Regions from separate parts of the Paenibacillus sp. fava2 genome, predicted to be linked through region 1. Evidence: riboswitches for the same ligand, from Rfam matches in the RefSeq annotation. Region 1 holds a riboswitch; the other holds the start of a gene.
What was found. A riboswitch is a leader RNA that binds a small molecule or an ion and turns the genes downstream of it on or off. The one in region 1 is predicted to bind glycine.
Positions count from the first base shown of each region.

Region 2: it holds a riboswitch for glycine, as region 1 does, so the genes downstream of both, AC4G46_RS31630 (amino acid permease) here and gcvT (glycine cleavage system aminomethyltransferase GcvT) in region 1, are expected to answer to the same signal.

Region 1 covers NZ_CM177755.1:6,683,980-6,699,420, forward strand. Annotated here, with positions in the region: gene AC4G46_RS29565 (hypothetical protein) at 59-268, opposite strand; gene uvrA (excinuclease ABC subunit UvrA) at 611-3,487, opposite strand; gene uvrB (excinuclease ABC subunit UvrB) at 3,839-5,830, opposite strand; gene AC4G46_RS29580 (flagellar motor protein) at 6,009-6,788, shown strand; gene AC4G46_RS29585 (flagellar motor protein MotB) at 6,785-7,639, shown strand; gene gcvH (glycine cleavage system protein GcvH) at 7,955-8,347, opposite strand; glycine riboswitch at 8,581-8,676, shown strand; gene gcvT (glycine cleavage system aminomethyltransferase GcvT) at 8,927-10,048, shown strand; gene gcvPA (aminomethyl-transferring glycine dehydrogenase subunit GcvPA) at 10,048-11,400, shown strand; gene gcvPB (aminomethyl-transferring glycine dehydrogenase subunit GcvPB) at 11,397-12,857, shown strand; gene AC4G46_RS29610 (helix-turn-helix transcriptional regulator) at 13,023-13,820, opposite strand; gene AC4G46_RS29615 (ABC transporter ATP-binding protein) at 13,984-15,000, shown strand; gene AC4G46_RS29620 (ABC transporter permease) at 15,022-15,441, shown strand, end outside.
Region 2 covers NZ_CM177755.1:7,171,533-7,186,973, forward strand. Annotated here, with positions in the region: gene AC4G46_RS31560 (DUF5696 domain-containing protein) at 1-119, shown strand, start outside; gene AC4G46_RS31565 (carbohydrate ABC transporter permease) at 124-999, shown strand; gene AC4G46_RS31570 (carbohydrate ABC transporter permease) at 1,003-1,995, shown strand; gene AC4G46_RS31575 (lantibiotic protection ABC transporter ATP-binding protein) at 2,131-2,847, shown strand; gene AC4G46_RS31580 (lantibiotic immunity ABC transporter MutE/EpiE family permease subunit) at 2,840-3,568, shown strand; gene AC4G46_RS31585 (lantibiotic immunity ABC transporter MutG family permease subunit) at 3,570-4,328, shown strand; gene AC4G46_RS31590 (response regulator transcription factor) at 4,380-5,042, shown strand; gene AC4G46_RS31595 (HAMP domain-containing sensor histidine kinase) at 5,030-6,424, shown strand; gene AC4G46_RS31600 (hypothetical protein) at 6,900-7,139, shown strand; gene AC4G46_RS31605 (3-ketoacyl-ACP reductase) at 7,215-7,940, opposite strand; gene AC4G46_RS31610 (iron-siderophore ABC transporter substrate-binding protein) at 8,182-9,279, shown strand; gene AC4G46_RS31615 (FecCD family ABC transporter permease) at 9,272-10,312, shown strand; gene AC4G46_RS31620 (FecCD family ABC transporter permease) at 10,309-11,346, shown strand; gene AC4G46_RS31625 (ABC transporter ATP-binding protein) at 11,346-12,161, shown strand; gene AC4G46_RS31630 (amino acid permease) at 12,240-13,625, opposite strand; glycine riboswitch at 13,765-13,844, opposite strand; gene AC4G46_RS31635 (MFS transporter) at 13,990-15,210, opposite strand.

The DNA of each region.
Region 1 (15,441 bases):
AGGCTTTTGCAAAAGTTGAAGTTAGACCAAACACCATCGAGTACGGTAGCTACCAAGCTCAGCTCAGCCAGTTCATAATCATTGCATAATCCGAAACAGCAAACACGAGCAGGCTGACTACACCAAAAGCGATCGCAAATTTATTCTTCTGGGGAGCGCGGAGCAGACGGATGACACCGATAAGAATCAGAATGGTAAAGGCAATCATAAAGAGATCAAAGGTATGAAATTTAGACGGTTCTTGTACAGCAGCTTCTGCCAGCAGCATGGCATTACCTCCTCAAAAGGGTTGACAAGCAGGTTCATCTAATCCATATCTACCCTTATGTTATCGCTACCAATTGCCCGGCGCAATAGAAAATCACTAAAAAAGCTGTAATTGTTGTAAAAAATTATTATTCGGCGCTATTATCCAGCGATAAATGTGACTTTCTCAATAGACGCGCATAAGCATGGAACAATTTTGGATGAGACTTGATTTATTTTTCCCTGAAGCCGGTATAAAAAGAACGCCACAAACGGTTTCCCGCCTGCAGCGTTCTGAGTTATAGCCTGTCTTATCTCGGCGGTACAAGTTATTTCATCTGCAAAAGAAAACCGCTGCCCCGCTCTAAACCGTCGCCTCAGACTCCTGAAGCTGCAGTGCCTCCGTCCGCTCTGTATCACGGATCAGAATCGGCTTCAGATATCTGCCGGTATAGGACTCCTCGACAGTAATCAGCTTCTCCGGTGTGCCTGTTGCCAGAACCGTTCCGCCGCCGCTGCCGCCTTCCGGCCCCATATCAATGATATAGTCTGCCGTCTTGATGACGTCGAGGTTATGCTCGATGACCAGCACGGATTCGCCGGAATCCACCAGGCGGTGTAGTACCTCCAGCAACCGGCCGATATCGTCCACATGCAGCCCGGTTGTCGGCTCATCTAGAATGTAAAGCGTCTTCCCGGTGCTACGGCGGTACAGCTCGGAAGCCAGCTTCACACGCTGGGCTTCACCGCCGGACAATGTTGTTCCCGGCTGTCCGATATTGATGTAACCGAGGCCGACATCCAGCAGCGTCTGCATCTTGCGGTGGATTTTTGGAATGTTTTTGAAGAACTCGGTTGCGTCCTCCACAGTCATTTCCAGCACATCGGCAATGCTCTTTCCTTTATATTTGACCTCCAGTGTCTCCCGGTTGTACCGCTTGCCCTTACATACTTCACAAGGCACGTATACATCCGGCAGGAAGTGCATCTCAATCTTGATAATCCCGTCCCCGCGGCAGGCCTCACAGCGACCGCCCTTGACGTTGAAGCTGAAGCGCCCCTTTTGGAACCCGCGTACTTTAGCCTCGTTGGTCTTCGAGAACAGATCACGGATATCATCAAAGACGCCAGTATAAGTAGCCGGGTTGGATCTCGGAGTACGTCCGATCGGCGACTGGTCGATCTCGATAACCTTATCCAGATTCTCCAGGCCGCGGATTTCCTTATGCAGACCCGGACGTACCTTCACGGCTCTGTTCAGCTGGCGGGCAAGGCTCTTATACAGAATCTCGTTCACCAGTGAGGACTTCCCGGAGCCGGAGACCCCGGTTACCGCGGTAAAGACACCCAGCGGGATTTTCACATTAACATTCTTCAGATTATTCTCCTTAGCCCCGCGGATTTCGATCCAGCGGTCATCCGTCGCCCGCCGCTTGGAGGTTACCGGAATGAATTTGCGCCCGCTGAGATATTCTCCGGTGAGAGAATTCGGGTCATTCATAATCTCCTGCGGCGTACCCTGGGCAATTACGCTGCCGCCATGAATTCCCGCGCCGGGGCCGATGTCGATTATATAATCTGCAGCCATCATCGTATCCTCGTCATGCTCAACTACAATCAGTGTATTTCCTAGATCGCGCATATGGGCCAAAGTTGAGATCAGCCGGTCATTATCACGCTGATGCAGGCCGATGCTCGGTTCATCCAGAATGTACAGGACGCCCATCAGACTGGAACCGATCTGGGTTGCCAGCCTGATCCGCTGCGCTTCACCCCCGGATAGTGAACCCGCCGCACGGCTGAGCGTCAGATAGTTCAGGCCGACATTGACCAGGAAGCCAAGCCGGCTGCTGATCTCCTTGAGAATCAGGTGAGCGATGGCTGTTTCTTTTTCATTCAGTACGAGGTTTCCGAAGAACTCCTGGCAGTCCCCGATGGACAGGTCTGTAACATCAGCCACATTCCGGTCGTTGATGGTTACAGCAAGGATTTCCTTCTTCAGGCGTTTGCCTTTGCATACATTACAAGGCTTGGCGCTCATGAAACCTTCAATAAACTCACGGATCCCTTCAGATGCAGTATCCCGGTAGCGCCGTTCCAGGTTCGGTATGATTCCTTCAAAGGCGACAAGCGCATCCTTCTTCTGGCCAAAATCATTCTCATACCGGAAACGGATCTTCTCGTTGCCTGTGCCGTACAGCAGCTTGTTCATCTGATCCGGTGTTAGCGTGCTCACCGGCACATTCTGCGGAATCTTGAAGTGCTCACAGACCGACTTCAGGAACTGCGGGTAGTAGTTGGAGGTACTGCCTGTCCAGGCCAGAAAAGCTCCATCCTCCACCGATTTCTCCGGGTCAGGAATTAGCAGGTCCGGGTCTACTACCATGTTTACTCCAAGGCCGTCACATTCAGGGCAAGCCCCGAAAGGACTGTTGAAGGAGAACATCCGCGGAGCCAGCTCCTCAATGCTGAAGCCGCACACCGGGCAGGCAAAGTTCGAACTGAACAGCAGCTCCTCCTGGCCGATAATATCGACCAGAATCTGGCCGCCGGACAGCTTGAGTGCTGTTTCAAGGGAATCGGTCAGCCGGGTCTGCACATCATCTTTGATGACGATACGGTCGACCACCACTTCGATGGTATGCTTTTTATTTTTTTCCAGTTCAATTTCTTCTGTAACCTCACGCAGCTCTCCATCCACCCGTACGCGGACAAAGCCCTGCTTGGAAATGTCGCTGAACAGTCCTTTATGCTCGCCTTTGCGGCCGGAAATAACCGGTGCGAGAATTTGCAGCCGGGTCTTCTCCGGGTACTGCATAATCCGGTCCACCATCTGCTCAACGGTCTGCGAGGTAATCTCGATACCGTGATCCGGGCAATGCGGGCGGCCGATCCGGGCAAACAGCAGGCGCAGATAATCATAGATTTCCGTTACTGTTCCCACCGTCGAACGCGGGTTGCGGCTGGTTGTCTTCTGGTCAATCGAAATTGCCGGGGACAGGCCGTCGATGGAATCGACATCCGGCTTCTCCATCTGGCCGAGGAACTGGCGGGCATACGCGGAAAGAGACTCCACGTAACGCCGTTGTCCTTCGGCATAGATCGTATCGAACGCCAGCGATGATTTGCCGGAGCCGCTAAGTCCCGTCAGCACAACGAAGCGGTCCCGCGGGATCGTTACGTCGATGTTCTTGAGATTGTGCGCTCGCGCGCCTTTGATGATTATGTTTTCGTTCGCCAACGGTAAAACCTCCAATTTTAAATGCGGAAATATTTTGGGAAAACATTTTCGATCCCTCCCAAACCCTCCCTTAGCCAAGGGAGGGCCCCAAGGGTTGCACCCTCTGGACACCCGCAAGGTTGGCGAGGGAGCCGGGTTAGCCGGACTTGGTTACTGCGGTGCCGGGATCGCTTGTCCCTGCGGGACCGCTGGAACTTCGGCGCTCCGGGGGCTGTTCCTCCGGAAAGCGCAAAGTGCCTTAACTGCAGGCTGTTCCTTCGGAATGTGCAAATACATAGAGCATTAATGTGTTCTGCTTATCTAAAAAGAACGGCCGGGAAAGAGCCGTTCTGTTGAATACGTGGTGTGACCTTACTCGGCGCGCAGCTCCAGCAATGCATCGCGCAGCTCGGCGGCTCGCTCGAATTGCAGGTTCTTGGCGGCGTCCTTCATCTCCGCCTCCAGACGCTGCATCAGACTCTGTTTGTCTTTCTTGCTCAGCTTGCCTCCGGCACCGGTGAGGTACTCGGCCTTGGATTCGGCCACCTTGGTGGCCTCGATGATCTCGCGGACCTTCTTGTTGATCGTCGTTGGTGTAATGCCGTGCTTCTCGTTATAAGCGATCTGGATAGCCCGGCGGCGCTCGGTTTCACTGATGGCCTTCTCCATCGACTCGGTAATACGGTCCCCGTACATAATGACCCGGCCGCCCGAGTTACGGGCCGCACGGCCGATTGTCTGGATCAGGGAACGCTCCGAACGGAGGAAGCCCTCCTTATCGGCGTCAAGAATGGTGACAAGAGATACTTCGGGAAGGTCGAGACCTTCTCTTAACAAGTTAATACCCACAAGGACATGGAACGTACCGAGCCGGAGATCGCGCAGAATCGCCATCCGCTCCAGTGTCTTGATGTCGGAGTGCATGTAACGGACCTTGATTCCGATCTCTTTGAAATAGTCCGTTAAATCCTCTGACATTTTCTTCGTCAGTGTGGTCACCAATACCCGTTCATCCCGCGCTACTCGTTCACGGATCTCATTGATCAGATCATCAATCTGACCTTCCGTCGGCCGGACCTCGATAATAGGATCGAGCAGGCCGGTAGGCCGGATGATCTGCTGTACCATTGTTTCGCAGTGCTCCATCTCGTAGGGCCCCGGCGTTGCCGAGACGTACACAATCTGGTTCACCTTGTCTTCAAATTCTTCAAACTGCAGCGGCCGGTTGTCCAGCGCGGACGGCAGGCGGAAGCCGTGCTCAACAAGCACTGTCTTACGCGCCCGGTCACCGTTATACATGGCCCGGATCTGCGGCAGCGTTACATGAGACTCGTCAATTACGATCAGCATATCGTCCGGGAAGTAATCCATCAGTGTGTACGGAGTCGCTCCCGGTTCACGGAAGGTCAGCGGTCCGGAGTAGTTCTCGATCCCGGAGCAGAAGCCGACCTCCTTCATCATCTCAATATCGTAGCGTGTCCGCTGCTCCAGGCGCTGCGCCTCAAGCAGCTTGCCTGCATCCCGCAGAACGGCCAGACGCTCCTCCAGCTCCCGCTCAATATTGACCAGGGCGACTCGCATCGTCTCTTCCTGGGTAACAAAGTGAGAGGCCGGAAAAATCGCAATATGATCGCGCTCGCCGATCAGCTCCCCGGTCAGTACATCAATTTCTGTAATCCGCTCAATCTCATCACCGAACAGCTCAACACGGATCGCGTGCTCCCCCTGGGAAGCCGGGAAGATTTCGATGACATCACCGCGCACACGGAAGGTACCGCGCACGAAGTTGATATCATTCCGCTGGTACTGGATATCCACCAGCCGGCCCAGAATCTGGTTACGAGGCTTCTCCATTCCGACACGTAAGGAGAGCAGAAGGCTGCCGTATTCCTGCGGCGATCCGAGACCGTAAATACAGGATACGCTTGCCACAATAATAACGTCACGCCGTTCAAACAAGGAGCTCGTTGCCGAGTGGCGCAGCTTATCTATCTCTTCATTAATGCTGGAATCTTTCTCGATGTAAGTGTCGGAGGAGGGAATGTAGGCTTCAGGCTGGTAGTAATCGTAGTAACTGACGAAGTAATCGACTGAATTGCTTGGAAAAAACTCCTTGAACTCACTGGCAAGCTGTGCAGCAAGCGTCTTGTTATGCGCAATAACCAGTGTAGGACGGTTAAGCTTGGAAATCATTTGTGCAATGGTAAAGGTCTTGCCTGTACCCGTTGCTCCCAGCAGCGTCTGGTGTTTCTTGCCCTGCCGGATGCCGTTCACTAATTCCTCTATGGCATGAGGCTGATCGCCCTGGGGGGTATACTCGGACTCCAGTTTAAAAGTCTTCGTACTGACGACAATATCACTCATTTGCCCGTCTCCCCTCTATCGTCTAAAATATATTAATATACTATAATTGTGGTCTGTTTGCGCTAATCCCATACCGTTTAAAAATATGGAAGATAAGAATGCGTGTTCCCGTTTATTATACAGTGTTGCCTACATGGATGCAAACCATATTATATAGAAATCTAAGGAGACTGATGCTATGGATATCACCTCAATTATCGGCCTCCTGGCCGGACTGGCCGCGCTTATCGGCGGTTTTTTCTGGGAAGGCGGCAACCTGTCAGGACTGCTTCAGCCAAACGCCGCCCTTATTGTATTCGGAGGCACGCTGGCTGCGGTGCTGATCAGCTTTCCCGCCTCCAGACTGCGCTCTGTTCCCGCTGCGCTGCGCCTGGCTTTTGGCAGACAGCCTGATACCAATTTAGACAAGGTCCAGGAGCTGATCTCGATGGCAGCCATTACACGGAGGGGCGGTGTTCTTGCACTGGAAAAGCAGGCGGAGGAGCATCCCGATCCGTTTACCCGTGAAGGGCTGCTGCTTATCGTTGACGGCACCGATCCGGACCAGGTACGCCAGATTCTGGAGCTGGATATGGACGCCAAAGAGCTGAAATATGAAGGCTATGCCAAAATTTTTGAAGCTGCAGGCGGGTACGCCCCGACTATGGGGATTATCGGAACCGTCATGGGACTTATTCATGTGCTCAGTAACCTTTCCGACCCGTCAGGTCTTGGTTCATCCATCGCTGTCGCTTTTACAGCGACACTGTACGGTGTAGCCAGTGCCAATCTAATCTTTTTACCCATCGCCTCAAAAATCAAATCCCGCGCCAGTGCAGAGCTAAGCAGTATGGAGATGCTCCTGGTCGGCATACTGTCCCTGCAGAACGGGGATCCTCCGCATCTGGTGCGCAAGAAGCTGGGCTCCTTTATCGCAGATTCACCCTATATAGAGAGATCCTTCAGAGGCCTGTCATGAAGCAGAGGAACCGGCGCACCCGAAAAGCGGATGAACAGCACGAGCCCCGGGACCGCTGGATGATTACCTATGCGGATTTGATTACGCTGCTGCTGATTTTTTTCGTCGTTATGTATGCGATGAGCAGTCTCGATACCGAGAAATACAGGATTGTAACAGGCTCACTATCCGAAACGTTCCGGAGCGGCAACCCTGTACTTGATGGAGGAAGCGGTATACTGGATGGAGAGAACGGAATCCAGGACCCTCCTTCCGCAGGAGGGCCAAACAATGGAGGCGGGAATGGGAATACGGGCAGCGGTACAGGTGAAGTACCTCCCGCTGAAGAACAGGACGGGAATGAGCCGCCGTCTGCACGCGAGTTGGCTTTCCGCGATCAGGAAGCCAAGCTTAATGCGCTTATGGATGTAATCACAGCATATGTTGAGGACAATAATCTCGGCGACCAGATCTTTGTGGCGGACAAGCCGCAGGGCATTGCCATTACGCTCAGCGACCGCTTCCTGTTTGATGTCGGCCGGGCTGAGCTGAAGCCGCCTGCTTTTCCGGCACTCCGCCAGCTCTCGGGGTTATTCAGCGGCATAGGCGCATCGATCAGCATCGAAGGCCATACCGATAATACACCTGTATCAGCCGGCTCACAGTATAACGACAACTGGGATCTTTCGGGAGCACGCGCGCTTTCGGTTCTGCGCTTTTTCCTGGACAGCGAAGGGCTTGATCCCGGAACCTTTCAGTATGCGGGATATGCCGACACCCGGCCCGCCTATGACAATGCTACTGCGGAAGGGCGCCAGAGAAACCGCCGGGTTGAGCTGATTGTGCTCAGGCAGCTGCAGGAAGAGGAATAACGGATTCGTTACAGCCAAAAGATCAGCGGAATGGACACCTTCCAGTCATTCGGGGATCGGAGTCATCCGCTTTTTTTCATTTGCACTAATTGGCTTAGGACTGCTGCCGCTTTTATGGCGGATCGCCCCGCATCTTTACCCTGGGCTTAACAACTTCCCCAACTTTTATTAAGGGCGGCTGCACTGGCAGCACAAAAAGGCGAAACCCGCGCAGCATGATTGTGCCGCAAGAAAGTTCCGCCACTATATTTCAGGTATTCCTCCATCTGACGAAGACAGGAATACCTGTTTTTATTTGCACAAATTGAACAGCTCTTATTCCCCGATCAGTTCACGGTAAGCAGCCGCATCCAGCAGTCCTGCTACAGCTTCGCTGTACTCGCCGTCAAGCTCAAGCTCAAAAATCCAGCCCCCGCTGTAAGGCTCGTCATTAAGCAGCTCCGGACTTGCTTCCAGCGCATCGTTGATGCGTGTAACCTTTCCCGAAACAGGTGAATATAATTCGGAAACTGTCTTTACAGACTCAATGCTGCCCACACTGTCACCGGCGGAAACAGCAGCTCCTACCTCAGGAAACTCAACAAACACGATATCTCCGAGCAGATGCTGGGCATGATCTGTAATCCCGACCCGTACTGTGCGCCCTTCACCCTGCTGAGCCCATTCATGCTCTTCACTGTACCGCAGGTTGTCTAACACTTCACTCATTTCAAGCCGCCTCATTTCCGAATTTGGTGTTGTAAATGTAGTTATAGACTAAAATACCAGCTTGCGCAATGTCAATATAACTGACAGGAAAATTAATTTTGTCTTTTTTTTGACGTTTTTTTGTTGACGCGCGGGCCAATACCCGGTTTAATGGAGACAGCAGATTTGCATGGCGCTTGTTAGCGCCGGCTCAGATCATGATTGTTCAGGATAGAATACTATATGGTTTGCGAATGATGGCATAGGGAGAGACTGTCTCCCGAAGACGGCGCCGAAGGAGTAAGCCCCGGGCGGGTGAATCTCTCAGGCAAAAGGACCTGTGCCGGACGCATCTCTGGAGAGCATCAGTCCCTGCACCCGCAGCGCACTGATCACCAACGGGGAAACCTGCCGAAATAGCTCCGGGCGGGGTAACTCTCAGGTACAAAGGACAGAGCGGAACGCTATTTATGCACGTTAAGTGCGTATTTTAGCGACCGTTCTGTCCTTTTTTTGTTGTCCTTTTAAACAGATGCCGGCCCGGACGGGTACGGAACAGCCGCATTGGCTTGTGTGTAATCAGATCAGGGGAGTGAGCACATGGATGCTTTGAAGAGAACGCCTTTTTACAGCCTTTATTCCGCTTATGCGGAGGCCAGATGCATTGATTTCGGCGGCTGGGAGCTGCCGGTGCAGTTTACAGGAATCGTCAAGGAGCATGAAGCAGTCCGCCAGCAGGCGGGACTATTCGATGTCTCGCATATGGGGGAATTCATGGTCAGCGGGAGAGGCTCAGAGGCTTTTCTGCAAAAGATGACGACGAACGATGTCAACCGGCTGGCTGACGGTGCGGCACAGTATACTCTTATGCTGTATCCAAACGGCGGGGTCGTTGATGACCTGCTTGTCTACCGCCTTGGTGAGGAGCGCTACATGCTTGTCGTCAATGCCTCCAACATCGACAAGGACTTCCAGTGGCTTCAGGAGCATCTCACTGCTGAATTCAGCGGAGTGAGCCTGAAGAATGTCTCGGACGATACCCTCCTGCTTGCACTGCAAGGGCCGCTGGCAGAAACCATTCTCCGTGAGGTTACCGCCGCTAATATTGCTGAGCTTAAACCATTCCACTTCATCGAAAAAGCCGAGGTTTGCGGCGCAGAAGTACTGCTCTCCCGTACCGGCTACACCGGCGAAGACGGCTTTGAGTTATATGCCCCGGTTGACACAGCCGCCGCCTTGTGGACCGGCCTGCTTGCAGCCGGTGCTCCGCACGGCCTGACGCCGGCCGGTCTTGGCGCACGCGACACGCTCCGCTTCGAGGCGAAGCTGCCGCTGTACGGCCAGGAGCTGTCGGCAGACATTACCCCGCTGGAAGCGGGCGTGCAGTTCTTCGTCAAGCTGGATAAAGCCGACTTCATCGGCAAGGATGCACTGGTGAAACAGAAAGAAGCCGGCCTGCCCCGCCGCCTGGTCGGGCTTGAGATGATTGACCGCGGGATTCCGCGTTCCCACTACCCCGTCTACGCGGATGGCGTAAAGATCGGCGAAGTAACAACCGGAACCCAGTCCCCGACGCTGAAGCGTAACCTTGGGCTTGCTCTGATTGATACAGCTTACAGTGAAATCGGCACAGAGGTTTACGTAGAGATCCGCGGCAAGCAGCTGAAAGCCGCTGTGGTCAAAGCGCCGTTTTATAAAAAGACGCAAGGAGTGAAGCCGTAATGAAGCACCGCTATCTGCCCATGACTGAGCAGGATCGCCAGGAGATGATGGAAGCCGTCGGAATTCAGTCCATGGAAGAGCTGTTTATCGATATTCCGCAGTCCGTCCGTTACCAGGGCACAATGCCGATGTCGGAGGCGCTGGATGAATACGCGCTGCTCCGCCATATGAAGGAGCTGGCCGACAAAAATGCCAATTTGGATACCCACGCCAGCTTCCTCGGGGCCGGCATCTATGATCACCATATCCCGGTTGTTATCAACCATGTGATTTCCCGTTCGGAGTTCTATACGGCTTATACCCCGTATCAGCCGGAGATCAGCCAGGGCGAGCTGCAGGCGATTTTCGAGTTTCAATCCTACATCTGTGAGCTTACCGGCATGAAGGTGGCCAACGCCAGTATGTACGACGGCGCTACTGCCTTCGCAGAAGCAGCTGTTCTGGCCGCAGGTGCTACCAAACGCAAAAAGCTTATCGTTTCCCGTACCGTTCACCCGGAAGCCCGCCAAGTGCTGCTAACTTCTGCCGGGGCCTGGGGACTTGAGGTTGTGGAAATTGATTATAAAGACGGGGTTACCGATCAGGCCAAGCTGGCTGAAGCGATCGACGGAGATACCGCGGCTGTGCTGGTACAGTCTCCAAACTTCTTCGGAGCTATTGAAGACCTTGGCGCAATCGAACCGCTGATTCACTCCGTCAAAGGACTGCTTGTAGTCAGCGCCAACCCGCTGGCACTGGGCGTTCTGGAAACGCCGGGTAAGCTCGGAGCCGACATTGTAGTCGGTGACGCACAGCCGCTGGGCATTCCGGCTTCGCTTGGCGGCCCTACCTGCGGATTCTTCGCTGTAGCAGAACCGCTGATGCGCCGTATGCCCGGCCGGATCGTCGGCCAGACCGTTGACCGTAACGGTAAACGGGGCTTTGTTCTAACCCTTCAGGCCCGTGAGCAGCATATCCGCCGCGAAAAAGCGACCTCCAACATCTGCTCCAACCAGGCGCTCCTCGCGCTCTGCGCTTCCGTGTACCTGTCCGTTATGGGAAAAGAGGGCATGCGCGAGGTCGGTGAGCTGAATATCCGCAAGAGCCATTATGCTGCCGGCAAGCTTGGAAAGCTTACAGGCGCTGCTCCGGCGTTCACTGCACCGTTCTTCAATGAATTCGTGCTGAAGCTTCCTGAAGGAAGCAATATCAGCGAAATTAACTCTAAGCTGATTAAAGAAGGCTACCTCGGCGGCTACGATCTCGGCCGTGATTATCCCGAGCTGGCCGGACATATGCTGGTTGCCGTTACGGAGAAAAGAAGCAAGTCCGAGATTGATCAATTCGCAACTGTACTGGAGGGCTGTTTATGAAACCGGAACAAAGTCTGATTTTTGAGCTTAGCCGTCCCGGCCGCTCAGCCTATTCCCTGCCGGTATGCGATGTTCCTGAGGAGGAAGCGATCGATTCGCTGATTCCGGCCGGACTGTTGCGCAGCGAGCCTGTGCTTTTGCCGGAAGTGTCTGAAGTGGATGTCATCCGCCACTATACTGCCCTTTCCCGCCGCAACTTCGGTGTCGATAACGGCTTCTACCCGCTCGGCTCCTGTACAATGAAATACAATCCGAAGATTAATGAAGATGTTGCCCGCTTCCCGGGTCTGGCCAAGATTCACCCTTACCAGCCGGAAGAGAGCATTCAGGGCGCACTTGAACTGATGTATACTCTGCAAAAGGATCTGGCCGCCCTGACCGGTATGGATGCCGTCTCCCTCCAGCCTGCCGCCGGCGCCCACGGGGAATGGACCGGCCTGATGATGATCCGCGCCTACCATGAGAGCCGCGGCGAGAAACGTACGAAGGTCATTGTGCCGGACTCCTCGCACGGCACCAACCCGGCCAGCGCTGCAGCAGCAGGCCTCGAAACCGTAACGATCCCGTCCAACGCCAAAGGCATGGTCGATCTTGAAGCATTGAAAGCTGCCGTCGGCAGCGACACGGCCGCGCTGATGCTGACTAACCCGAGTACGCTCGGCCTGTTCGAGACACAGATTGTCGAGATCGCCGAGATTGTCCACGAAGCAGGCGGCCTGCTGTATTACGATGGCGCGAACTCCAATGCCATTATGGGCATTACCCGTCCGGGCGACATGGGCTTCGACGTTGTCCACTTGAATCTGCACAAAACAATGAGCACCCCGCACGGCGGCGGCGGCCCTGGTGCCGGACCAGTCGGCGTGAAGTCGATCCTGATTCCATTCCTGCCTCAGCCGACAGTAGTTCAGAACGAAGACAGCAGCTACTCGCTAAACTACGGCGGACCGGAATCCATCGGCCGGGTCAAAGCTTTTTACGGCAACTTCGGCATTCTTGTCCGTGCTTACGCGTACATCCGCACCTACGGTCCGGACGGCCTGCGCGAGGTATCCGAGAACGCCGTGCTGAACGCCAACTATATGATGCACAGGCTGGCGCCTTACTTCGAAATTCCATATCCGGGCGTCTGCAAGCATGAGTTCGTCATGTCGGGCCGCAACCTCAAACAATACGGGGTGCGTACGCTGGACGTAGCCAAGAGGCTGCTCGATTTCGGCTACCACCCGCCGACTGTCTACTTCCCGCTCACCGTCGAAGAGTGCATGATGATCGAGCCGACTGAGACCGAAAGCAAGGAAACGCTTGACGGCTTCATCGAAACAATGATCCAGATCGTCAAGGAAGCCCAGGAGACACCGGAGATCGTCATCAACGCTCCGCACACGACCGAAATCAGCCGTCTGGATGAAACCCAGGCTGCTCGCAAGCCGGTGCTGAACTGCTCTTGCGGTTAACCCAATAATAAAAAAAGGCGGCCCGGATATTCACATATCCGGGCCTTTTTATATGCCATCCCACTTACCTATATAGCGGTAACAATCAAGAAATCTGCAGACAACAGCGGCCCAAAGTTCAAATATCCCCTGGAGTCACGCCTAGACCTAATATAAGATCACACTTCAATCTATATCACCTGTAAGCTTCTTAATAAACTGCCATCTGTCGCTCACCCGCATTTTACTGTAAATATTCTTCAGTACGTTCCTTACCGTCCCTTCGCTGATCCCCAGCTCATTGGATATGTGCAGCGCACTTTTCTCCAGCAGCCACTGCCGGGCTACATCCTGCTCACGCGCACTCAGCCTGTAATGCTGAAAGCGGCTCTCCAGCCGGTACTCACGGATTCCGGGATTACGCTCCATCCATTTCCCCGTAATGTTCTCCGCAATCTGCCGTACAAAGGGAATGGCGAATTCGATCTGCTCTTTTTTATGAAAAGAAATATCGACATAGCCATAGGTATGGCCGTCTACCTGCAGCGGTGCACATATACAGTTCCATTCTTCAAAGGCCGGATCGGAGTGCTCCGCGCCGCGTACGACGCCGATGCAATCCATCTCCATCGCCAGCGACACCGCATTCAGGCCCGAATGCTGCCTGCTCAGGCTGATCCCTGTACCAAACTCCGTCCTGATCAGCTCCTCGCGAAGCTCCGGTGAAGAGCATACCAGTTCCAGAATAACCCCCGACCGGTCTGTCAGAAATACGGCATATGGAATGGAGATAAAGCTCCCGATCCTGTTCATCTCGCTGCGGATGGAAGCAATCATGGCCTCACGGTAGATTTGTTCCTCCGGCTTCATATCTGAACCTTTCCTGGTCAGGCCTCCGCTTAACCTTTGGCGGAATAAATCAAGCCGTTCTTCCGGCAAGTCGGCAGGCCGGCACCAGGCTCTGGTCTTTTCGTAGGTACTCAAAACAATCCCCCCAGTCGCACCCTATTCTACCTATTATAGTACGTAAAAAACTATTTTTCAGTTTCTGATCTATTCCGCCAGTTTTCGACACCGGTCAAGTGCTATATTTGAACATGGCTTTTGTCGAAGAATTATACTCATCAAGAATAAAGGAGGAATAGCCTTGAGTATTATAGAAGCCCGCGGACTGACCAAGTCCTTTGTGCAGGCTGTGAAAGAGCCGGGTCTGAAAGGCGCGCTCAAACATCTCGTCACCCCCAGAAACATTACAAAAGTGGCTGTTCATCCGCTGGATCTCAGCATCGAAACCGGTGAAACTGTCGCCTACGTGGGACCGAACGGTGCCGGGAAGTCTACAACAATCAAGATGCTGAGCGGTATCCTGAAGCCTTCCGGGGGCAGCATTTCTGTAAACGGTATCAATCCGTACAAGAAAAGAATGGAGAACGCCGCCCAAATCGGCGCCGTCTTCGGCCAGCGCACCCAGCTGTGGTGGGACATCCCGATTGTCGAATCCTTTTCGCTGCTGAAGGATATTTACCAGATCCCTGATCCGGTGTACCGGAATAATCTGGAGCAGTTTATTGAACTCCTGGGCATGAATGAATTCATTCACTTATCCGCCCGGAAGCTCTCGCTGGGGCAGCGCATGCGTGCCGATCTGGCTGCGGCCCTCTTACATAACCCGCCCATTGTCTATCTCGACGAGCCGACGATCGGGCTTGATGTGTCCGTGAAGCAGAAGATCCGCGAATTCATCAAAAAAATCAATCAGGAGCAGCAGACCACCGTCATGCTGACCACCCATGATCTGGGTGACATTGAGGATCTGTGCAAACGGCTGATTATCATCGACCACGGCATGATTATTTATGACGGCAGCCTGAGCGAGGTGAAGTCACGCTTTGCCCGCAGCCGGGTTATTTTCTTTCAGGTTGGCTCGCCAATGCCGGAGCTGTTCGCAGAGCTGAACCGGACTCCCGGAGTCAGGCTTACGCTGCAGAATGATCAGGAATTCTCCGTAGCTTTTGACCGGTATGAATATACCGCAAGCGATGTGGTCAGCCGGGTGATGCGCTATGGCGAGGTGATTGACTTCCGGATGGAGGATGCCAACATTGAGCAGGTAATCAAGGCTGTGTATGACGGTAATCTCGACCTCAATCAGCAAGCCCAATAAGAAAGGAGGATCCTCACAGCCATGTCTGCCATTTCACTAAAAAAATACAGAAGCATCGCAAACCGCTCCCTGCAAAATGTGCTGGCCTACCGGACCTCCTACGTGATTGGCTTTTTGGCTAATACCGTGAACCTGCTGGCTATCTACTTTTTGTGGCAGGGCATTTACAGCGGCCGCAGCGAGGTCGGCGGATTCACCTGGGATCAGATGAAGACCTACCTGCTGGTCACCTTTCTGGCCAACTCCGTGCTCTCCTGGTATTCTGAGACATCCATCTCCGGCAAAATCCTGGACGGCAGCGTAGCGATGGATCTGCTCAAGCCGCTGGACTTCCAGAGCGCCCGCTTCTCGGAGACGTTGGGGGCCAGTCTGCTGGAGGGCGGAATGAGCGCGGTTCTGCTGACGCTTTTTGCTTCCTTCCTGTCCGGAATTACCCTGCCG
Region 2 (15,441 bases), 490 kb from region 1:
AAGTCTTCAAAACCACCTATGAAGGCGGCATAAGCATCATTACCAACTATAACGATCACGCTGTCAACGCCGGAGGGCAGCAGGTGGAAGCCTACGGATATGCGGTGACAGGAGGATGATAAAGTGAAAAAATCAAGATTATCAATGCGCGCCCGCTATTATATGGAAGGGTACTCCTTTATCTCCCTGTGGCTGATCGGCTTCCTGCTGTTTATGGCCATTCCGCTCGGGCGTTCCCTTTACTACTCCTTTCAAAAGCTGCAGGTCAGCCAGAACGGCCTGATCGCCTCTTTTGTAGGAACAGATCATTACCGCGCGGCGTTTACTACGGATGTTAACTTCCTGCCGCTGCTGAAGGATACCATGGTGTCCATGCTGACCCAGGTGCCGCTGATTCTGATCTTCTCGCTGTTCTGCGCCATTCTGCTGAACCGCAAGCTGGTAGGCAAAACCTTTTTCCGCGGCATCTTCTTCCTCCCTGTCATCATTGCTTCCGGGGCAATCCTCAGTAAGCTGATGGACCAGGGCGCGGCGAATTTACCTATTTTTTATAACGAGAACCTGTACAGCAAGCTGAGCGCCTTTATCCCCGGTGATCTGCTGGAAACACTGCTGCAATATGCAGAATCGCTGACGCTGGTGATGTGGGATTCCGGGGTTCAGATTCTGATTTTCCTGGCCGGCCTGCAGACCATTTCCATCACCCTGTACGAAGCCGCCAAATGTGACGGTGCAACCGCCTGGGAGGGCTTCTGGAAAATCACGTTTCCGATGATTATGCCGATGATGCTGGTGAACACGCTGTTCAGTATCGTCAGCTCCTTCACCAAGGCGGATAACCAGATGATGACCCATATTTTGAACGTCGTATTTAAAACTAATGATTTCGGCTACGGATCGGCCATGGGCTGGATTTATTTCGTTATTATCTTCCTGATTCTCGGCCTGGTGTTCCTCTTATTCCGTAAATCGCTCAGCACCACTGAAGGGAGGAAGTAGACGATGTTAAAAGAAAGCGTAAGCCCTGCCCGGGCTGTCCCGCCCGAAGCGGTATCCGGACGTCTGAAGAAAAGCGGCGGGCTGGACAGAATCGTCAAACGGACGCTGCAGGTGATAAATATTGCCTTTTATTATCTGGTGATTCTCAGCCTGACCTTCGTCTTCCTGTATCCGCTGCTCTACATGCTGTCCAAGTCGATGATGCAGGCCCAGGATGTGGCTGACGCCACCGTGCAATGGATTCCCAAGGCGCTCAGCTTCCATAATTACAGCCTGGCCTGGCGCTCGCTCAATTTCTGGGGCGGCTTCGCCAATAGCGCAATCATCTCCTTTGGAAGTGCGATACTGCAGATTATCAGCTGCTCGCTGGTCGGCTACGGCTTCGCCAGATACCGGTTCCCCGGCTATACACTCTGCTTCGTGCTGCTGCTGTTCACCTTTCTGGTCCCGCCGCAGACGATCGTGGTTCCGCTGTATCTGTTCTTCAGTGATCTGGGCTGGATCAATACGCATCTGCCGTTTGTGGTGCCATCCATGTTCGGTCATGGCCTGAAGGGTGCGCTGTTCGTCCTGATCTTTATCCAGTTCTACCGCAGAATGCCGAACGTGCTGGAGGAAGCGGCGCGGATCGACGGTGCGGGCCCGTTCAGAACCTACTGGCAGATCATGTTCCCGCTGGCCAAGCCGGCCATGCTGACGGTCTTCCTGTTCTCGGTGGTATGGCACTGGAACGATAGCTTTGAGCCGAACACCTTCCTGACGACGCCGAACTTCTATAATCTGTCCCAGCGTCTGGCGATGTTCTATGGCACGAACAACCAGGCAGCCGAGACAATGTCGCAGATGACCTCCGGCTCCATCGGGATGGCGCCGACCGGGCTCAATCAGGTCATGGCCGGCTGTATTCTGACCATCCTGCCTATACTAATTCTTTACTTGTTCGTGCAGCGCCACTTCGTAGAGAGCGTGGAACGCTCCGGTATTGCCGGGGAATAAGCTGCATCCGGGTGTCCCATAGCCTTAAAGGCGAATGGGGCACCTTTTTTTACGGGTACAGCAGGCCGTTTAAGGGTTCCTTACCCTTTCCTTATAACTCCCCTTTACACTGCTAAGTGGAAAGGATGATATAATATGCCGGACATAATTTTAGAAACCAGGAACCTATGCAAAAGCTTCAAAAAACAGCCCGCTGTAAACAACGTATCGCTCTCTGTGCCCCGGAACTCCGTCTACGGGCTGCTTGGTCCGAACGGCGCGGGCAAGTCGACGACGCTGAAGATGATCGCAGGCATGCTGCGTCCAGGCTCAGGGAGCATTCTCTTTCAGGGCCATGAATGGGACCGGAAGGATTTGAGTGAGATCGGCGTCCTGATCGAATCGCCGCCGCTGTATGAGAACCTGACAGCCCGGGAGAATCTGCAGGTCCGTACGCTGGCGCTAGGGCTGCCGGAGTCGCGGATCGCCGAGGTGCTGGCGGTCGTCGATCTGGCCCATACCGGGAAGAAGCGGGCCGGCCAGTTCTCCATGGGCATGAAGCAGCGGCTGGGCATTGCGATTGCGCTGCTGAACCAGCCGAAGCTGCTCATTCTGGATGAGCCGTCGAACGGGCTCGACCCGATCGGGATTCAGGAGCTGCGGGAGCTGATCCGTTCCTTCCCCGGACAGGGAATCACAGTCATTCTATCGAGCCATATTCTCTCCGAGGTGGAGCAGGTGGCCGATCAGATCGGAATTATTGCCGGCGGACAGCTGGGCTATCAGGGGGCTGCACCGCATGGGGCGGAGCTGGAGTCCCTGTTCATGCAGGTGGCCGCGGCGGGCCGGAGGGCAGGTGAAGCCGGTGCTTAGACTTATTAGCGCGGAGCAGCTGAAATGGCGGCGAACCTTTATTCCGCAGCTGGTGTGGATCACCCCGCTGATTACGCTGCTGCTCTGCGGTGTCCTGATGGGCGGGAGTTACTTTCAGACCGGGGCATATAACTGGTGGTATACAATGCTCCTGCCCGGTGCACTGAGTCTGGTCTGCGCGCTCGCGGTGCAGAAGGATACCAAGATGAAGTACCGCGCTATTCTGGCGCTGCCCCTTCCTCCGCAGATGCTCTGGTCGGCCAAAATCGCTGCCGTCACCGGCTGGCTGCTGGCCGCCGGCCTGCTGTTCTTCGCCGGCATCTCATCCGGAGGCTGGCTGTTTGGCACTTCGATTCCGCTGCAGCACAGCGCAGCCGGTAGCCTGCTGATCGTCATCACGTTCCTGTGGCAGATTCCGCTGTGCCTGTTCCTGGCCGCACGGTTCGGACTGTTTGCCGCCGTGCTGATCAATATGGTCTTTAACATTGCAGGCATTGTTACCTTTGACACCGGCGGGCTGTGGGATTACATGCCCTACACGATTACGTTCCGGCTGATGTGCCCGGTGCTGCATATTCTGCCGAACGGCCTGCCGGTCCCGGAAGGCAGCCCGCTGAGAGGCACAGACACGATCCTTAGGGATGTGCTGGTCTCCCTGGCCTGGTTTGGCGGCCTGTTCTTCCTGACTGTGCGCCAATTCCGCAGGCAGGAGGCGAAGTAAAATGGCCTCCTTATTCGGACTGTTCAAAGCTGACCTGCTCAAAACCCGCCGCACTTCGTTTTTGCTTCTTCATCTGCTGGCCCCGCTCATCGCGGCAGCCGTATTCCTGGCTTACTACTCGTACTCTCCATGGAGCACAGCCGATAAAGTGCAGGCATATCTCCAGGCACTGGGCTGCGCTTTGCCCACCCTGATTGCCCTGGTCTGCTCGATGACAGCAGAGCAGGAGGCGCTGGCCGGGCATTTTCAGGGGATACTGGCGTTACCCGCCCGGCGGGTCAAGGTCTACGCCAGCAAGCTGCTGCTTTTGCTGGTATATGGCTTTTGCGCCGTCCTGCTCGCTGTCGTCATATTCGGCATCGGATTCCGTTACATACTGGAGCAGGATAGCCTGGGGATGGCTTTTTACTGGAGCAGCGCATTGATCCTGTCGGGAAGCACGGTGTTTCTCTATCTGCTGCATGGATTCATCAGCCTGCGGTTTGGCCGGGGCCCGTCGATAGGAACGGGCATTACAGGCAGTCTGATCGCGGCCCTGCTGCTTACCGGACTCGGTGAGGGCCCCTGGCCGTATGTCCCTTTTGCCTGGGCAGCCCGCTTCACTTCAATATGGACAGTCACCAGCTCGGGCACTCCGCTGGAATCCGCTGCATCAGAGACAGACACCGCAATCCTTGTATGCACAGCGGCAACGCTGCTGGCTGCCTCTCTCTCCTGCCTCTGGTTTCAGCGCTGGGAAGGACGTTCAGCCGATAATTAGATTTAGAGATAGCTTTTTAATAAACAATTACTATTAATAGAGGGAATGCATATGGCCAACATACTCGCCGTCGACGATGAGCCTGCCATTCTGGCGCTGATCCGCAGTGCCCTGGGCGCTGACCGTCATCTGGTAACGGCAATTCAGGACTCAACCATTGTGCGCCAGAGCGATCTGGGTGCGTATGATCTCATTCTGCTCGATGTGATGATGCCCGGGGTAGACGGCTTTACACTGTGCCGGGAGATCCGTGCGGCGGTGGACTGCCCGATTCTTTTTCTGACCGCCAAGACACTGGAATCCGACCTGATGTACGGGCTGGGACTGGGTGCGGACGACTATATTATGAAGCCCTTCAGTATCGGCGCGCTGCGGGCGCGGATTAACGCCCACCTCAGACGCGAGACCCGGGAACGGAGGAAGGTGCTGTACTCGGAGCTCGTTCATTTCAACCTCTCCGGCAGAGAGCTGCTGGCCCGCGGCCACAAAGTGCCTCTGACCAAAAGCGAATACGACATCTGCGAATTTCTGGCGAAGAGCCGCGGACAGGTCTTCTCCAAGGAGCATATCTATGAAGCGGTCTTCGGGTTTGACGGGGAAAGTGACAGCAGCGCCATCACAGAGCATATCAAGAATATCCGCGCCAAGCTGAACAAAGCGGACATTGAAGCCATTGAGACAGTCTGGGGGATCGGTTACAAGTGGAAGCTGTAAAAAGAGCACCAGGGATGCGCCTGCGCACCTTTTTTCTGCAATATCTTCTGATTCTAAGTGCCGGAACCATTCTGCTGCTGCTCCTGCTGCTGGGCTTGTTCACGGCGGCTTTTTCAGCCAATGTGATTCTGCCCGCCAATTATGCGGAGAAGGAGATCGGGGCTGTTAAGGACGCGCTTGAAGCGGGTGACGAAGGTGCTGCTGCTGTCATTCCGAAGCTGGCCGACTACGCCATATTTACAGCCGAAGGGAAGCTGCTTACGGGCAGTCTAAGCGCGAAGGATGCTGCCCACGCCTGGAAGCTTATACAAGCAGGCAAAAACCGGGACTCCTATTTCTATACCTCAACCCGGCACGGAGGCGAGCTCTGGATCTTCCGCTATACGCTAACCCCGCAGTTCGCCTCCCCCCTGCTGCGCAGCACCCTGCCGAATCCGCAGCTGCTGGCCGTGCTGCTCTTCATCCTGGGTGTACTGATTCTGGCCGCTGTGCTGGCCGCCCGCTTTGGCCGCAGGCTTACACAGAAAATGGCCGGCTTACAGGAGGCGACCGACAGCATCCGGCAGGAAAATCTGGCGTTCACCGTCCAGCCAAGCGGGATCATGGAAATTGACGAGATGCTGGCCTCGCTGGACCAGATGAAGGAAGCGCTGCAGGCCTCACTGAAGCGCCAGTGGGAGCTGGAAAGGTCCCGCAGAGAGCAGATTTCTGCGCTTGCCCACGACATCAAGACCCCGCTCACCATTATCCGGGGCAACGCCGAACTACTGCAGGAAACCGTCCAGGATGAAGCCCAGCGGGAATATAACCGCTATATTCTGCAGAGCGCAGAGGATATTGAACACTTCGTGCAAGAGGTCATTGATCTGTCCAGTCTGCAGGCAGCTCCAGGGCACCGGAAGACGCAGGTGCGTCTGACGGATTTCCTGGCCGAGCTGGAGGGTCAGCTACGGGGCTTATCGTCAGGCAAGGACATTTCTGGGCAGGTCATCGCAGTCAGCCCGCTGCCTGAATTGATATTCATAGATAGGGAGCTGCTCCAGCGGGGAATTGTCAATATTCTTGCAAATGCTGTGGAGCATACGCCGCCGCAGGGCCGAGTAGCACTGGAAGTCCGATGGGACGGGGCTGCCGCAATTTCCTTTACCGTTACAGACACGGGCAGCGGATTCTCTCCGGCCGGATTACGGGAAGCCGCAAGCCAGTTCTATATGGGCGACCAGAGCCGCAGCTCCGGCAAGCATCACGGAATGGGCCTGTACATTGCAGACTCGGCTGCTAAGCAGCATGGGGGTAAGCTGACTCTGGAGAATGTGTCGCCCTCCGGCGGAGCGAAGGTGACGGTGAGGATTATAGCGGATAGCAGCCTGAATTCGAACTAATCCACCGGGCACATACCGGATCAAACTAAGTGGAAATTCGCCATCTATTTCCGAAGGAAACCGCTGAATGAAGATGATAGGTGGAAAAAAGCTACTTAATTCTGCTCGATTTAGGTACACGGAGCGCTTTTGGCCCAAATAAGTGGCGATTTTCCACCTAATGTTGATAAATTGTGAGAAACTGCGGATCTAAGTAGCGAAAATCCAACTAAATTGCCGGGACCCTCCGGTTTACCGTAATAAAGGATACCAAGTGATAACCCGCCGCTTTTCCGGCACAGTATACTAACCGCCTAATGTCCTCCCGTCAAGAAAAAAGTAGAAAATAAACGTCAGTACAGGGATCTCCCCATTAGAGCTCTGCTAAAAGAAGTAATCCCGCAAAATATGCGGCCTGTCCGCTTTTTCCAACACCTGTATCGTCTAGTACAATTTAGTCCAGGATGATCATTAGAGACAGGAAAGGAGAACCTGCATGCACAGAGTCGACAAAATCAGATTTACGCTTTTTTATGGTGAAACTCCTCAAACAGACAGTTACGGCTACATGGAGCTCAACCGGGAGGGGAACATGATTGCGCTCTATACCAAAGACGGTGAGGAAATTGACATCTATGGCGGACATGAATTCGTCAGGGTAAGTACACTCGGCAGATTCAATGACCGGGATCGTGACAACTTCTACTCCTTATTAGAAAAGGATGGGGTAGGCTGAGCCGTACAGCAGGCCGATAAGCAGAAAAGGCCACCCCTCCCGGGATGGCCTTTAACTATATATCCGTACGATAAATCAGAACGGGTTCGTAGCAATAAAGCTCGCTGTCTTCACATAGACACGCGGATTCAGCTTCAGCTGGTCGATAATGAACTCTGCGATATCCTCAGGCTGAACGAACTTGGCGTCATTGTTCTCCTTGATCAGGTTCAGGTCCAGTGCCAGATCTGTTGCAATGGTGCTCGGAGTCAGCGCCGATACACGGATGTTGTTGCGGCGGACTTCCTGGGCGAGTGATTCGGTCAAACCGATCATGGCAAATTTGGAGGCGCTGTAAGCACTCGAGGTAGCTGCACCGTTAAGTCCGTTCGTTGAGGAGATGTTGATGATGTCTCCGGCATTTTTTTCAATAAGCTGCGGCAGTACGGCACGGGTTACATAATAGGTACCCATCAGGTTGACGTCGATCATGCCTTTCCACTCTTCCGGGTCCATTTCCAGCAGTGTGCCAAACGTAGCGATCCCTGCGTTGTTAATCAGAATATCCGCTGCTCCCAATTCGTTCTTGAGCACTTCAACCGCTGCATCTACTTGTTCCTTGGAAGAAATATCAGCGACAGCATAAGCGGCCTTTACTCCGTAACCTTCAATCTCGGCAGCCAGTGCCTGCAGTGCAGCTTCACTTCTGGCCAGCAGACCGACGCTGACGCCCTCCTTGGCAAGCGCAACAGCTGTTGCCTTTCCGATTCCTCTTGCCGCTCCGGTTACAATTGCTACTTTTCCTTGCAATGATTGTGCCATGTAAGCAGGCTCCTCTCCAATTTTCTTTAAAAAATCCTCTTCTATTATACTATGTCCGGACAGCCGGAGCTAAATGCTGCAGTTGATATTGACAACTTAAATCTGTCATAAATGCCATCAATCCAAATTTAATTTACCACTTTTTTATTGACACTTCCGGTAAATCCATATATATTGTTCGATAATGAGAATCGTTATCAAGTATTGTTAAATACACTACATAAAGGATGGGGTCACACTAATGAAACACATGAACACAACACGAAGGTTAACTTTCAGAACACTGCTTGCTCCGCTTGCGCTAACACTTGCGCTGGTAGGCTGCGGTAACAACAATGCATCAAACAACGCTGCTTCCCCTACGAACGCTGCGGCAACTACTGCACCGGCGGCTACCGAAGCCCCTGCTGCTACAGATGCCGTTCAATATCCGATCACAATCAAAACGGCGCTGGGTGAAGCTGTAATCGAAAGCAAGCCTGAACGTGTCGTTACCATTCAATGGGGTAATCAGGACGTTGCCCTCGCGCTGGGTGTTGTTCCAGTGGGCTTCTCGGCAGCAAACTTCGGCGTTCAGGACGACAGCGGATTACTCCCTTGGACCAAACAGAAGCTGGACGAGCTGGGCGTAACCGATCCGAACGTATTCCAGGATACAGACGGCCTTGATTTCGAAGCGATCTCCGATGCTGATCCGGACGTCATTCTTGCCGCTTACTCCGGCATCACACAAGAAGACTTCGACACACTGAGCCAGATCGCTCCGGTGGTCGCTTACCCGGTTTCCCCTTGGACCACCACATGGCGTGAGCAGGTTAACCTGATTGCTGAAGGCATGGGCATGAAGGCCGAAGGCGAGCAGCTGATCAAGGATACCGAGGACTTGGTAAAAGAAAAGCTGACTGCCTATCCGCAAATCGCCGGCAAAAAAGTCGTATGGGTTAACTTCTCCGCTGACGACCTGTCCAAGCTGCATATCTATGCGCCAATTGATTCCCGCGTCTCCTTCCTGTACGAGCTGGGAATGGAATATCCGGAAAGCATCACCAGCCAGATTACGGATCCGACAAGCTACTCTCTGAGCCTGAGCGCCGAGAACGTAGAAGCACTCAACGATGCAGATTTGATTATCGGATATGGCAATGACGAACTGCTGAAGGCTCTCCAGGCAGATTCCCTGCTGGGCAAAATCCCTGCGATTGAGCGCGGTTCCGTTGCTTTCATCGACAGCGATACACCGCTTGTTGCTGCCGGAACGCCTAACCCGCTGCCTATCGCCTACACTATCGATGAATATCTGAAGCTGATCGGCGGAGCACTTGATAAAGTAAATGAATAATCAGGAAACTTCTGAATACAAGAAGCCAGCCCTGCATACACCGCGGAATTTCACGCTGGTCCTGATCATCTGCTTCATTCTGCTTGGCTTATGCATTGTTGCCTCGCTGGCCCTCGGCTCGCGTGTGACCAGCTTAAGAGAGCTGCTCGACGGTTTATTTCATCCGGACGTGCAGTCCTTCGGAGCCAACGTAGTCCGTAAGCGGATATCCCGGACGGTCTTCAGCTTATTCTGCGGTGCAGCGCTCGGCGTATCCGGGGCGCTTATGCAATCGGTCACCCGCAATCCTATTGCGGACCCGAGTATACTGGGAGTTAATACCGGCGCTGCCTTATTCGTAGTGTGCGGTATTGCCTTTCTAAACATAAGCTCAGCCAGCCAATTCATTTGGCTGGCTTTGGCCGGAGCTGCGCTTACCGCAGTATTCGTATTCGGAATAGGTTCAATAGGGCGTGGCGGAGCCACCCCCATTAAGCTCGTTCTGGCGGGTGCTGCGACGAGCGCGGCCCTTTCTTCTCTCGTCACTGCCATCATGATCCCGCGTTCCTATGTTATGGATAAATTCAGGTTCTGGCAGGTAGGCAGCGTCGGTTCAGGAAGCTGGGATAACATCTCCACCTTCATCCCTTTTCTGATCGCCGGCATGCTGATTGCCGTGCTGACAGCGCCTGCGCTGAATGCGCTGGCCCTGGGCGATGATGTCGCCACCGGACTCGGTGTCAAGACAGGATTTCTGCGGTTTACCGCCGCTCTCGCAGGGGTTGTCCTTTGCGGTGCAACAACGGCGCTTGCAGGCCCGATCGGTTTTATCGGCCTTCTATCCACCCATGTAATCCGCCTTATTCTAGGTCCTGATCTGCGTTTTGTCATTCCCATGTCGGCGATTGCCGGAGCTATTATTCTGACCGTAGCCGATGTCGGCGGCAGGCTGCTCGGCAGCCCCGGAGAGCTTGAAGTCGGTGTTGTAACAGCGTTCATCGGAGCACCGATATTAATCATATTAGCTATGAGATCGAAAGTGCGGTCCTTATGACAAATCATCTTCCTTCAACCGAATTTATCATGGCCGGCAGACGGCAAAGACACCGCCGCTGGATACTGGTTACGAGCCTTTTAGGCGTCCTTGCCTGTGCGCTCTGTATAGCTATGCTGCTGCTCGGAAATACCATTTATCCGCTTTCGGAGGTAATCCGGGCCCTTTCGGGAGAGCAGATTAAAGGCGTCTCCTTTGCTGTGAGTACAATCCGTCTGCCGCGGATGCTGGCCGGCCTGTTTGCCGGGTTTGCTTTTGGCGTCGCGGGCTATACGTTTCAGACCATGCTGCGTAACCCGCTGGCTAACCCGAACGTCATCGGGATTACGTCCGGTTCCAGTGCGGCTGCAGTGTTCTGTATTGTTATCCTTCATGCCGGCGGAGCTGTCGTCTCTCTGGCCGCTGTCCTTGCCGGTCTGGCTACTGTCATTCTGATCTATATCCTGTCCAGAGGAAGAACCTTCTCCATCGGGCGACTGATCCTGGTCGGAATTGGCGTACAGGCGATGCTGGATGCGGTGATTTCCTATCTTCTGCTGATTAGCTCGGAGAAGGATGTCCCTACCGCTATCCGCTGGCTGACAGGCAGTCTTAACGGCTCGCAGATGAGCGAGCTGCCGCCGCTTGTGATTACCGTATTCATCTGTGCACCTGTTATTGCCCTGCTGGGCAAGCATCTGGATATACTGGAGCTCGGGGAGCAATCAGCATCCTCACTCGGTGTGCAGACCGACAGGACGAGAATCCTGCTTATTGTAGCCTCGGTTTGCATGATTGCGATTGCCACCGCTACAACGGGCCCGATCGCTTTTGTATCCTTCCTTGCCGGACCAATAGCCAAAAGAATGGTCGGCGTCGGCTTCTCCGGCGTCATTCCGGCAGGACTTGTCGGCGTTGTTCTGGTTCTGGCTGCAGATCTGATCGGACAGTTTGCCTTCGTAACCAGATTCCCGGTCGGCGTCATTACCGGACTGCTCGGAGCACCATATCTGATTTACCTGCTGATCCAGATGAACCGGAAGGGAGAACTATAATGAATCAGGCGCATACTTTTCAAGTTGAACGCCTCGTAGCAGGCTATGAGAATAAAACAGTCATTCAGGATGTCAGCCTCGTGCTGCCGAGCAGCAAGATCAGCGTCATTATCGGCTCGAACGGCTGTGGCAAATCAACGCTGCTCAAAACGATGGCCCGGTTAATCAAGCCTTCCTCCGGTGCCATCACAATTGACGGAAAGCCGCTTGCCAAAATCGCCTCTAAGCCTTTGGCCCGCATAGTCGGGATGCTGCCGCAATCACCGATTGTGCCGGAAGGCATCTCCGTCGCCGATCTCGTCGGACGCGGAAGATTCCCGCATCAGTCGCTCTTCGGCAGCTGGAGTAAAAAGGACTACGCGGCCGTTGCCGAAGCGATGGAGATTATGAAGATTACGGAGTTCGCCAATCATCATATTGATGAGCTGTCCGGCGGCCAGCGCCAGCGTGTCTGGATCGCTATGGCATTGGCGCAGCAGACCGATATCCTGTTCCTCGATGAACCGACAACGTTCCTCGATATCACCTACCAGGTCGAGATTCTGGATCTGCTGACAGACCTGAACCGCAAGCACGGCACTACCATCGTCATGGTGCTGCATGATATCAACCTGTCCGCCCGGTATGCGGACCATATCTTTGCCCTTCATTCCGGCAAGCTGGTCGCTGAAGGCACGCCGGATACAGTGATTACGAGCACCCTGGTCAAAGACATCTTTGGACTGGACTGTGCGGTAATCAAGGACCCGGTTGCCGGCTCCCCGATGATCGTGCCTAAGGGCCGTTATCATGCGGATTATGTGCCTGTTCCTTAAAAAGCGTACACCGCTTATTATGCAAATTAAAAACCACCCCGGTTAACGGAGTGGTTTTATTTGTGTTCCGAAGGAAGGCTAGATCTGGTTCCCTGCCTCAGTCTTAATACTGATCTCCTGGCTGCTCTTCTGCTTCCTGCTTCTCACCGAATACAGGATGAATAGCAGAATGAACCAAACCGGAGTGAACAGCAGCGCCGGACGGGTCTCCTCGGCAATCAGCATAATGATCAGAATTGCCGCAAACAGCGCCAGAACAATATAGTTAACTGCCGGGGTGAACGGTGCCTTGAACTTGGAGGCTGCCTGCAGGTCCGGGCGGTTCTTCTTATATTTGATATGGCATACGAGCACGACGCCCCAGACCCAGATAAAGCAGATGGCGCTGACCGTAGTTACAATGCCGAAGGCCTGCTCCGGAACCAGCTTGCTCAGCAGCGCCCCTGCCGAGATTACCAGCGTAGACACAAACAACGAGTTGGCAGGTACAAAATTTTTGTTCAGCTTGCCGAACCGGGCTGAGGCCTGATCTTTGCGGCTCAGATTATAAAGAATCCGGCTGGTCGAGAACATTCCGCTGTTGCAGGCCGATGCGGCGGAGGTCAATACGACGAAGTTGATAATTCCCGCAGCAATCGGAATGCCGACCAGGCTGAAGGTTCTGACAAACGGGCTTTCGGCAGGACTAAGCTGAGTCCACGGGTTAACACACAGCAGAACGAACAGCGCGCCTACGTAGAAGAACAGAATCCGCAGCGGGATTTTGTTGATCGCTGACGGGATATTTTTCTCAGGATCAGCCGTTTCTGCCGCCGACACCCCTACCAGCTCTACACCGACATAAGCGAACACGACCATCTGGAACGAGAAGAGGAAGCCTGTGATGCCGTTCGGGAACACCCCGCCGTGCTGCCACAGATTGCGGACCGTTACCGTTCCTGCATCTGTTTTGAAGCCCATGACGAGCAGCACAATGCCGAGCCCGATCAGGGCAAGAATCGTTACTACCTTGATCAGTGCGAACCAGAACTCCAGCTCGCCGAAGCTTTTGACGGTCAGCAGGTTAAGCCCCAGCAGAATAATCAGACAGATCACCGCTGGTACCCACTGCGGAATATCGAACCAGTACTGCACATAGACCCCTACTGCAATGACATCGGCCATCGCCGTCATAATCCAGCAGAACCAGTAGGTCCAGCCTGTGACAAAAGCGGCCTTCGGCCCTAAATAATCCTCAGCGATATCTGTAAAGGACTGGTACCCCGCCTTGGACAGCAGCAGCTCCCCCAGTGCCCTCATAACAAAAAATACAGCGATCCCTACAATCAGATAAGTGAACATGATCGACGGCCCCGCCTTTTCGATTGCCCGCCCTGATCCCAGGAATAATCCTGTTCCAATTGTTCCTCCGATTGCGATTAACTGAACGTGCCGGTTGGCCAGCTCTCTTTTTAACTCTGCCATGCCTGTTTCCCCCTTATGATTACAGCCTGTTGCTGCCAATAAAAAAAGAGACTGGATACTATCATCCAATCTCCCGGCTCATAAGAATATCAAACACTATCCGCCCTGCGGGCAGCAGCCCGCAAGGCAGATAAATATTCAGTACTCTTCTGTCCTTTTGCCTGAGATTGTGAACCCTTCGGCGCTGCGGTAACCCGCAGTCTCTCCAGAAGCTGCTCCTGCTATAGTGTGATCCATAGCATTCATAGCCTGTAGCGTATTAAGTTGGTGAAGCGTTAATGCATTTTAATATTCTAACATATTACTCGCGATGTGAGTATCCGGGCTGTGAAAAAAGTCTCAATACCAATTTTATCCTTACAGCCTAGCCCTGTACCTGTTCTTCTCCGGCCTTCCCGTAGAACTTGAGAAAAACAACGATACCGATCAGCGCTACAACAATGCCTGACCAGAAAAACCACACCTGTACTCCATACCGGTCAGCGACCGGCCCGGCCAGAGCCAGCCCGATTGGCGAAGACAACATACCCATGCTGGAGACGAGCGATATTACACGCCCCAACGTTTCCGGCTCGTAAGCCTTCTGGATCATGGCCATATAGGGGCCGTTGAACAGCGGCGCAGCAGCACCCATGAAGAACGACAGCACGGCAAAGGCTACAAAGGCTCCGCTGCCGACAACCCCGCTCAGCAGGCAGGTCAGGCCGATAATAACAAGGCTTACGCTCATATAGGTGGAGTCACGCCACTTCGAGCCCAGTACGGACAGCAGCACACCGCCCAGGATCATGCCGATGCCGAATACCGCCTCTATGATACTTGCACTGTATCCGCCTCGGCCAAAGTGCTCCAGCGTCATCAGCGGGAACAGCATGGCCAGCGGCATAAAAACGATACTGAAGCCGGCCATGGCAATGGTGATAAATACGATCGGCTTAGAGGAAACAAAGGTCCTCCAGCCGAGAATGAACTCCTGCCGGAACGAGGGTGCCTGCACCACCTCCGGCTTCGGCTGATGAATCTTCACCATCAGCAGCATGACATTTGCAATCAGCGCTCCCGCTACATCAAGCAGCAGCACCGTTCCCAGCGATGTTGCCGAATATACGGCGATACCCAGCGCGGGTCCCAGTATGCTGGAAGCGGAGAAGACCATCTGCTGCCAGCCTGCCACCCGGGTCAGCTGATCCTCCGGGGCAATCAGCGGGACAGCTGCCTGGAACGACGGCGCGTGGAACGAGGAGGCTACGGAGCGGATGAACAGCACGACATATACGACCCACAGGCTCGGGTCGCCCCACAGATAATAAGCGCCCAGAATCAGACTGGTGACAGCAATCATGCTGTCGGAGATGATCATGGTCAGTTTGCGGTTCCAGCGGTCCAGCCAGACGCCGATGAACGGTCCCAGGATGGCCTGAGGCAGGAAGCCGACGAGTCCGGCAATCATCAGCACGGAGGCCGACCCTGTCGTTTCTGTTAAGTGCCAGATAATAGAGAACTGCACCATCGATGAAGTCAGAATCGAAAAGATCTGGCCGCTGAAGATGAAGGCGAATGTCCTCTTCCAGTGCATATGATTCATAATTTGTACCTCCCAAAAGTAAATGGATTTCATATCTCAAGCAGCCAAGCCGTTAATCAAAAAACAGACTCAAGTCCAGTGGGCTTGAGTCTGCTTGCTTTACGTGTCGGAACAGGGCATAGCCAAATAAGGCTCTGCATATAAACCGTCAGGATTACGGCCTATGTCCATACGTATAGATAAGCAACCCAAAAAAGCCCACCTTAACGGTGAATTTTGCTCTTTCGGGTA